2 regions of the Cohnella sp. LGH genome follow, and region 2 is predicted to be linked to the other one. Evidence: riboswitches for the same ligand, from Rfam matches in the RefSeq annotation. Region 2 holds a riboswitch; the other holds the start of a gene.

Region 1 (5,020 bases), 3.1 Mb from region 2:
TACGGCACGTTTGATCTGGACCGCATTTTGCGAGTGCTGCGCCCCTTCCAGGGGAAAATCGTCGTTAAGGACAGCGGGATGCACGCCGTCGAAGATTACTTAATGTCAAGATACCAAATGTATTGGCAGGTTTATTTTCACCCTGTCACCCGCAGCTCGGAAATATTGCTTCGGCAAATTTTCCGGAGAGCGAGCGAGCTTCTCGCGTCCGGCTACGCATTCTCCTTTATGCTTGACCCGATCCGGGCTTTGCTGTCCGGCTCCGTCACGCTGGCGCAGTACATGCGACTCGACGAGGCGATGGTGCAGACGGCTTTCGGCGAGTGGGCGGGCGAACGCGACGATTTGCTCGCGGATCTATGCCGGCGCTTCTTGAACCGGAGGCTGTACAAGTATGCTCCGCTGACCGGAGAGGACAGAGGGTGGCTAGAAGATGTTCGCGGCGAGTGGCGAAGGATCGGCCTCGATCCGTCCTATCATATGGAAGTCGACAAGCCCGAGGATTCCCCGTATGACGTCTATAAGCCGGGGGTGCTGCCGGACAGTAAGGAGAAGCCTCCGATTTTGCTGTTGGACAAGCGGGAGGAGCTGACGGAAATTTCGGCAGCCTCCGATATTATTCGCTCGATCGCCGGCTTGCACCGAGGCAATGATTACATTTATTATCCGGAGGAGCGAGTGCTTCCTCACGCTCATTTGCTCAGTTCCGAGACACGCGCCAGGTTGTCTATATAATAGAAGAAAGTGATTTCGATCACACATAAAATTCGACGTCGAGTATGCTTTATGAGATGCTTCGTGATCAAAATTGGACTTTTTGAACAACCTCTCGAAAAAGGAGACATTATGATGCTTTTTGATACCCATGCTCACCTCGATTCTCACAAGTTCGACAGCGAACGAGATGAAGTGATAGAACGCGCGTTGGCCGCCGGCGTAGACACGATCGTCAATATCGGGTTCAACCGCGAGACGATTCCCACGACGATGGCGTTGACGGAGAAATACCCGTTTATTTATGCGGCGGTTGGGTGGCATCCGACCGATGCCGTCGACATGAAGCTGGAAGAGGATTTGGCCTGGATCGAGCGACTCTGCACCACTCATCCGAAAGTCGTCGCGATCGGCGAAATCGGACTTGATTATTATTGGGACACATCGCCGAAAGACGTTCAGCAGACAGTGTTTCGCGAACAAATTCGACTGGCCCGGCGGATCGGAAAACCTATCGTGATTCATAATCGGGACGCACACGAGGACATTGTAAAATTATTGAAGGAGGAGCGGGCTTCCGAGGTCGGGGGAATTATGCACTGCTTCTCCGGAAGTTGGGAGACGGCCCAAATATGCCTGGATATGAATTTCCATATTTCCTTCGGGGGACCGGTTACATTCAAAAATGCAAGGGTTCCCAAAGAGGTTTTGGAAAGGGTTCCATTGGACCGTTTGCTGATCGAAACCGATGCCCCCTATTTGACTCCTCACCCCCATCGAGGGAAGCGAAATGAGTCCGCTTACGTGCGTCTGATCGCAGAGACGGCAGCGGAAATAAAAGGCGTTTCTCTGGAAGAAATTGCAAAAATAACAGGCGATAACGCCAGACGCTGTTTTGGGATAACGAGATAAACGGAAGAAACGGGAGAAAAACAAGCCGCTTCGAAGAAAAAACTGGCTTTTGATGCGATAATCGCGCAAGTTCCCTTCGATTTTCCGTAAAAACGGCTAAATTCGTCGGATGAGCCGTCTTTACACTGTTATCGCGCAGAGGTTATGATCATCAACAGAAAGTTCGAATATGACATTCCTTTTCCAGTGCGCTTAATCTCCCGAACGGGAGAGTGGGGGACCCAACGCGGCGACGATCTTGATGAGCGTCCAATGCGGTCCGAGCAATCTTGGGGTGAATGCGGCAAGTGTCGGGATGGCGGCTCTATCTGAGTGACGCGTCAGGCATGCAGCCGTTAGGGCAACTCTCTTTGCCCGAATCCGACAGCTAACCCCGCAAGCGTGATAGAGAGAGGTCACCCTCGTGCCGCTACAGTACTTAGCTTATTTTCAATCATGCGGAAGCCACGAACAGTCCTCTGTCTCGATGGCTTTTTGTGTTGCCAACACAACTGCTCAGGGTAACATGCTCTCATGTGAGTATTCTGAACTGGGGAAGGCGGCGTCTGATCGATCCAGCCGAAATCCGCGAAAATTTCGGGTCTGATCGCCAGGTGTCGTTAACCATTTTGGATTAGTCGCGTCAGACAACATCATGCATTACAGTCGACGGCGGGCTATGAAGGAGGAACGAGATATGGGCGCAATTCCTATTCAGGAAACCCATGATCCACGACCGACCGGCAAGCTTTTCGCACTGCGTTGGAAGCATGAGCATTTGCGTGCAGCGCTATTGGCCGCAATTCTCGTTTTTGCCATCTCCATCATGTTCATTTCGTTGCTGCAGAAGGCGGCAATCAAGAACATTACGATCATCGACAACGGCGTCTCGAAGGCGATCTCTACGAAAACCTCGGACGTGCTCGGCTTGCTCGAAGAGCAGGGCATCTACATCGGGCCTAACGATCATCTCTCAATGGCGGCTACGGCCAGCTTGGAAGAGGGAAGCCGATTGATTATCGACCGGGCGGTAGGCGTTATGATCAAAGCGGATGGCAAACAGCAAGTCGCTTATTCAAGCGAAGATACCGTTGGGGGAGTCATCAAGGCGTTAAACCTCAATCTATCCGAGAATGACCGCGTCGTTCCGGAGCTTGACAGTCCTTTGCGGGAAGGTATGACCGTATCGGTCGTTCGCGTGCGCAAAGAGGTTACAGAGACCCAGCGCCCGATCGCCTTCAAGGTTGTGGAGAAGAAGAGCGAGGAGCTTGAAGAAGGCAAGACGAAGGTCGTGACCGAAGGCAAACAAGGCATGGTCGTCTATAAAACCGAGAAGGTTTACGAGAACGGCAAGCTGGTCAGCCAGGAAATGATCGAGAAGACGATTGCCAAGCCGGCTGTACAGCAGGTTGTCGCAATCGGAACGAAGAAGAAGGCCGAAGTGGCTTTGGCGTCGTTCAGCGGACCGCCGACAGCGGGAGAAGCGAAAGTCGTCAAGCTGAACGGCAAGAGCGTCAAAGTAAAACGAATGCTGAGCAACGTGACGTTGACGGCGTATTCGGCAGGGTTCGCATCTACGGGTAAATCCAAAGGAGACGACGGCTACGGTATCACCCGAACCGGAACGACCGTGAAGGAAGGCCGCACGGTTGCTGTGGATCCGAAAGTGATTCCGCTCGGCTGGTGGGTGTACATCGAAGGGATCGGCTTCCGCCGCGCCGAAGATACGGGCGGAGCCGTCAAAGGCAAGAAAATCGATGTCTACTTCGATAGCGAATCGCACGTCAACAAGTTTGGATTAAAACGCGGGTATACGGTGTACGTGATCGGGCCGGTCAAGCCGTCCGCGGATTAGCCGGCATCGCTCGGCTTCGATCCAATAGAGCTTTGCGTCGGGAAGAGCCTCTGGGCTCTTCCCGATTTTTGTTGCGCAGCAGTGCGGAAGGGAGGGTTCGGGACTTGCCCTTCGTACCATTCTCGTATACGCTTGAAGGAAAAGCACGGATTAAAGGCGGAATGAAAACGAATGATTCGAGAAATGATTGTCGTGGAGGGAAAGGATGACACGACGGCGGTCAAGCGGGCCGTAAACGCCGATACGATCGAGACGGGCGGCTCGGCGATCGGAGAGGACGTGCTTGTGCGGATCGAGCTTGCGCAAGCACGCAGAGGCGTCATCGTCCTCACCGACCCGGACGCTCCGGGGGAACGTATCCGCAAGATCGTCTCCGAGCGCGTTCCGGACTGCAAGCATGCCTTTCTGACGAAGGACGAGGCGCGAGGCCGCAGGGGCATCGGCGTGGAGCACGCATCCGATGAAGCGATTCGCCGGGCGCTGGAGAGGGTGCGCGGACCGGAGGCGGCCACCGACGTGCCTGCGGAGATCGAGTGGAACGACCTGCTGGCCGCCGGGCTGATCGTACACGCCTCATCTGCGGGCCGCAGAGAGCGTATGGGAGAGATTCTGGGCATAGGCTACGCAAACGGCAAACAATTTTACAAGAGATGCCTCATGTTCCGGATTACGAAGGCCGAATTTCAAGCGGCGCTGGAGCAGTTGGAGCAGGAAGGACGATAAAGGCATGAAGGAGATCGCCACATCAAACCGGACGCGCGAAATTATTCGCAAGCACGGGTTTACGTTCAAAAAGAGTCTCGGCCAAAACTTTCTGATTGATGGGAATGTGCTCGACCAGATCATTGCTGCGGCCGGGCTGGACGAGACGCGAGGAGCGCTGGAGGTCGGCCCGGGAATCGGATCGTTGACCGAGAGGCTCGCCAAGTCCGCCGGCAAGGTGACGGCGGTGGAGATCGATCGGAGGTTGATTCCGATCCTGAAGGACGTCTTGGCTCCTTACGAGCATGTCAGCATCGTCCAAAGCGATATTCTGAAAACCGATCTGCATGCGCTCTGGCAAGAGCATTTCACCGGTCTGGCGGGCGTCAGCGTCGTAGCGAATCTTCCGTACTACGTGACGACGCCGATCATCATGAAGCTGCTGGAGGACAAGCTGCCGATTGAGAACATCGTCGTTATGGTGCAGAAGGAAGTTGCCTTGAGAATGTCCGCCAAGCCGGGCGGCAAAGATTACGGCAGCTTGAGCATCGCCGTTCAGTACTACTGCGAGCCGGAGTTGGTATGCATCGTTCCGGGCAAAGCGTTTATTCCCGAGCCGAATGTGGATTCGGCGGTCATCAGGCTGAAACGGCGCCCCGAACCGGCCGTCAGCGTGCCGGACGAGGAGAAGTTTTTCCGCGTTGTTCAGACATCGTTTGCGCAGCGGCGCAAGACGCTGGCGAACAATTTGTCCGCGCTATCCGGCAAGGAGCGCAAAGCCGAGCTCGGCGACCTGCTTAGGGAGATCGGCGTACAACCGGAGCGGAGGGCGGAGACGTTGTCTCTGGAGGAGTTCGC
Region 2 (5,020 bases):
CGCGCAATTTAACAAACAAATCTATGACCTCGCCACCGGTCAAATTGGGCCATAGATTGACGTCGCCAGGCACGTAAGCGAGACGCTTGTGAATCTCAACCGCATCTTTCCATACATCCTTGCCAAACAATTGAGCCTCTCCGGAGGTGGCTCGCAGTATACCAAGAAGCACACGAATCGTCGTCGATTTACCCGCGCCATTAGGGCCAATGAATCCAAAGATTTCCCCGCTGCTCACTTCCAGATTCACACCGTCCAGCGCTGTCGATGCACCAAACTTCTTGGTTAAGTTCCTGACTCGCAACAAAGACATGGTCTCACCCTTCCGTTAATGTTTTGAAATATAGTTATTCATATATTTCATATTATATGATGGCGATTCATTTTACAACATGTTTTGAACTTGGTTAATTGTTATATTTCATAACTTAAGTTAAACTATTTACAGAGAGGTGGATGAAATGGACGGATACCAGAAACGTAGAGACCAGAAAAAAAAGGACATCTTGCGAAGTGCCGTTGATCTGTTTTTGACCTACGGCATCCAGAAAGTGTCCATTGCAGAAATAGCAAGCAAAGCCAACGTATCGCAAGTGACGATTTACAACTATTTCGGAAGCAAACATAATCTTGTTGAAGAAATGCTCGTATTTTATCTCGATCAGATCTGGTCGGAGTATGAAAAAATGCTGACCAACGACATGCCTTTTATCGAAAAGATCAAAAGCGTGATGTTTGCCAAGATCGATTCCGCCAATAATGTGCACCCCGATACCTTTACCCATTTCATGAAAAAGTACGCGACCGGCGTCCCTTACCTGGAAAAGATGATGCAGGAAAAAATCATGCCGGGGCTGATGACGCTAATTGAAGAGGGAAAACAGCAAGGGTATGTCGATCCCGGCCTATCTAATGAATCAATCCTTGTGTTCATTCAAATGTTCAAGGATTATATGCAAAAAGAAGAGGCCTTTCCGCACCTGCAAAAGATGACGGGGGACCTCAATAAATTGTTCTTTTATGGACTTGTCGGAAGCAAACATAATTGGGAGGAATGACTAGTTACCTTGCCGATCGCTCTCCGGTCTTAAACATTTCCCTGATTTTAATCTTGGTTCAGGATGTTAGAAATAGGAGGCATCTCTAGACAATCAGAACTTTCTCCTCGGGATACCGGAATTTCTCCCGACTGTGTTTTTGCGACAATGCAAATGCAAGTGTTGTTCGGTAAAAATAATGTGTTAGACTGATGTCGTTGATTTAGCGCGTTTTTTGAATTGATGAATCGTCAGCTTTTAAAAAATAAGTTTTAGACTGATCAATTAATGAAAGAGCGGCAGACCAAGATTTGATAAATAATGCCTTAGACTGCCGCTGTTGTCATCCAACTAACGTTCTCCGTTAGGTTAAAGATGTTGAACTGTTTTATTGCCATTATTATCAGCCAATATGAAAGACACCAATTTTGGTTTTCCCATCAACATCATATAGCGGGATATCACGACCACCCGAAGGTCTATTCTTCTGTATGGCAAGTGCTTCCTCAGGTGTCTTAAATCAGGTCCCGTTTCATTGGAAGTGGCGTCTGTGTCAGAACCGTATGTCTGTCCGTTCTCAATGCCGAAGTGACTTCGAAAAGAACCTCTTTAAAATCCTGCAATCACCACACTCACGGAAATAACCATGACTGTCAAGGCGCGCATAACATAGATAATACGACCACTACCAGCTCACTATAAACTATAAGTCATAAATCCAAGACCGCCAATCTGATTCAAGTGGGGCAAATCTGAACTTATGAAAAACATAACGAATGATCCCCTTTCCATTGCCCACTCAAAAGAAATTGAAACGTCTTTGCTCTATCTTCGTATTATTACCTGAAAATACCACTACATTCAACCATAACTATGCAAGCAACCCATGATTGATTTCCCGGATCAGCTGTTTACTTTTGAAATTAACTGCTTTATGATAAGTTACAACAATTGTATATTCATCGCTTAATCCTCTTTTGAGGAGCGGGGGAACCAACGAAGCATAATCGCTTCAGGGGTGAATTCTTTCTTTTGCAGAAAGAACGGGGACTCTCAGACCCGAATCCGACAGCTAACCTCGTAGGCGTCATGAGAGAGATCATGAATGCGTCTTTGGTTTGTCCTGACATAGCAATCCGAAGCTTGGCAGCAGAATTTCTCTGCTCCAAGCTTTTTTGTCGTTTCACAGCAATCATTCTGTTACTTTCAAGTTTCAGCAAAGGAGTATAGCCCATGTTAAGCAGTGAGAAAATTATGGTATGTGTGTACCACGGGCCAAACGGAGAACGGCTGATCCGGCGAGGAGGCCGATTAGCTGCCCTTTATCAATGCCCATTGTTCGTACTGCATGTACAGACTGAACAAGAGAATAACCAGATTAGCCAAGACAAAAGTGAGCGCATTCTCCATTGGAAAACGATATCCGAAGAATGCCATGCCACGTTTATGACCAAAACTCGTGGCAATCACAAGGTCTCCGATGTGATAGTCGATACGGCTGAGCAAATTCAAATCACACAATTAATCATCGGGCACCCCGGTATGACACGATGGCAAGAGATTTGGAATGGCTCCATTGTCAATGAACTATTAAAGAAAATTGGAGAAATCGATATTCATATTATCGCCTTTCAAGAGGGTCGGGATAGATAGACATAAGGAAAGGATGTGCTATGCATGAAAAAACAGTTTATAGTGATTGGCCTGGGCCGATTTGGGTCTAGCTTGGTGCACACTTTGATTCAGAATGGTCACGAAGTACTCGCCGTTGATAAGGATGAGCAGCTCGTACAAGACATATCCGGCGTAGCGACTCATGCTGTGCAAGCAGATTGTACAGATGAAGGAGTACTGAAAGAACTGGGCGCACGAAACTTTACCCATGCGATTGTTGCTATCGGAGAAGATCTGCAGGCGAGCATCTTGGCAACCTTGTTGCTTAAAGAATTGCATATACCGAAAATAACGGCCAAAGCTAAAAACGAAATGCATGGGCAAGTTCTAATCAAAGTAGGGGCAGATCATATTGTGTATCCAGAACGAGACATGGCTGCTCGCCTTGGAAATCAATTAAGCTCCGACAATCTGATTGACTACATTGAGTTGTCTCCCGTTCACAATTTGGTTGAACTGAAGGCCCCACCTGCAATGAATGAACAGACTCTTCAACAATTAAATATTCGGGCCAAATACGGATGTACCATTATGGCGATCAAAAAAGGAGTTCATATCAATATTTCACCAAAGGCAGAGGATGAAATTAACACGGGAGATATTCTGGTGATAATCGGCAGTAACACGGATATTCGAGACTTGGAAGAAGACTATGAACAGAAATGAAGATCGTATGCATAGCCGTTCTCTTTTCACTATGCTTGTCGCCATCGTAAATCGGCTGAAAACACGAACAAGCCCTCCCCAACTCATCTTGATGATCTTTTTTTGCTTGATCTGGGTAGGCGCTTTGCTTCTAATGCTCCCCTATTCATCATCATCCGGCCAATCGATCGGCCTGCTGAATGCCCTCTTTACGGCAACCTCCGCCATTTGTGTCAATGGCCTGGTTGTCGTGGATACGGGAAGTGTGTTCTCTACCTTCGGGCAAATCGTCATTATGATGCTCATTCAGGTCGGCGGCCTTGGCTTTATGACCGTCGGCGTAATGGTGGCTATCATGATCGGCAAAAGGATCGGTCTTCGCCAAAGGCTGATCATTCAGCAGGCCACGCATTCGACATCATCGCAAGGCTTGGTCAAATTGTCGATCTTTATGGTGCTTATCGCATTTGCATTTGAGGCAATGGCGACATTGGTACTCACCTTGCGTTGGCAAGCCGATATGGGTTGGGGTCAAGCTGCTTATTATGCGCTCTTTCATTCCATTTCAGCGTTTAACAATGCGGGCTTCGCTTTATGGTCGGACAGTTTATCTCCATTTGTTGGCGACCCTGTAGTCAACATCACCGTCATCCTGCTGTTTATTATCGGGGGGCTTGGCTATATTGTCGTCGTGGATGTTTTTCGCAAACGTTCATGGCGCAAATTATCCCTGCATGCCAAAGTTGTCTTGCTTGGTTCCGGTATTTTGTTTGCCGCGGGCTTCTGCTTGATCTACCTGTTGGAAAGCTGGAACCCCGCAACCTTCGGCTCCTTGTCTGCCGGGGAGCGGATATGGGCCGCCTTATTCCAGGGGGCTACGCCCAGAAGCTCCGGGTTTAATACTATAGACATTGGCAGTATGTTGGCCGCGTCGCAATTCCTGATCATCATTTTAATGTTCATTGGTGCAGCTTCCGGTGGAACAGGTGGAGGCATTAAAGTCAATACGATGTTTGTGCTCGTACTTGCAACCATTAATACGTTCCGCGGCGGCGGGCAAATTCACGCCTTCGAGCGCAAAATTGCCATCGAGACGGTCATGCGCGCATTGGCTGTTGTGATCAGTTCCCTTGCGGTAGTCCTTTTGGTCTCCCTTCTTCTGACGATTTCAGAAGGAATGCTGGAGGAGCACTTTCTGGAGATACTCTTTGAGGCCACCTCGGCCTTTAGTACAACCGGATTATCCATGGGCCTCACAAGCGATTTGTCTCCGCTTGGCAAAATCATCGTGACCATTACCATGTATGCCGGTCGTTTGGGTCCCCTTACACTGGCCTTTGCTTTAGCCCAAAAAAAACGTTCTTCCAAAATCGGTTATCCCGAGGATCATATTCTGATTGGCTAGACAGGAGCGGACTTCCGCTCCTATTATTTTTAGCTTGCATCATTTTAATGAATGAAATATAATTTTATTCATACATTCACTAAGAGGTGCCTTTATGCCAAGAAAATTTGATGACAATGAAAAGAACAGAATTCATAACAAATTGCTGGATGCCGGATATGAATTGTTTTCACAGTATGGATTTAAAAAAACAAGCGTCAGTGATATTGCTAAAGCTTCCGGCATTGCTTCCGGGACTTTCTATTCCTTCTATGCTAGT

What was found. A riboswitch is a leader RNA that binds a small molecule or an ion and turns the genes downstream of it on or off. The one in region 2 is predicted to bind cyclic di-AMP.
Region 1: it holds a riboswitch for cyclic di-AMP, as region 2 does, so the genes downstream of both, J4772_RS00475 (resuscitation-promoting factor) here and J4772_RS24795 (universal stress protein) in region 2, are expected to answer to the same signal.

Annotation. Positions count from the first base shown of each region.
Region 1 covers NZ_CP072117.1:110,495-115,514, forward strand. Annotated here, with positions in the region: gene J4772_RS00465 (HD domain-containing protein) at 1-735, shown strand, start outside; gene J4772_RS00470 (TatD family hydrolase) at 850-1,626, shown strand; cyclic di-AMP (ydaO/yuaA leader) riboswitch at 1,806-2,023, shown strand; gene J4772_RS00475 (resuscitation-promoting factor) at 2,303-3,460, shown strand; gene rnmV (ribonuclease M5) at 3,632-4,183, shown strand; gene rsmA (16S rRNA (adenine(1518)-N(6)/adenine(1519)-N(6))-dimethyltransferase RsmA) at 4,188-5,020, shown strand, end outside.
Region 2 covers NZ_CP072117.1:5,890,256-5,895,275, forward strand. Annotated here, with positions in the region: gene J4772_RS24785 (ABC transporter ATP-binding protein) at 1-313, opposite strand, end outside; gene J4772_RS24790 (TetR/AcrR family transcriptional regulator) at 462-1,058, shown strand; cyclic di-AMP (ydaO/yuaA leader) riboswitch at 1,991-2,140, shown strand; gene J4772_RS24795 (universal stress protein) at 2,271-2,690, shown strand; gene J4772_RS24800 (potassium channel family protein) at 2,715-3,377, shown strand; gene J4772_RS24805 (TrkH family potassium uptake protein) at 3,409-4,761, shown strand; gene J4772_RS24810 (TetR/AcrR family transcriptional regulator) at 4,856-5,020, shown strand, end outside.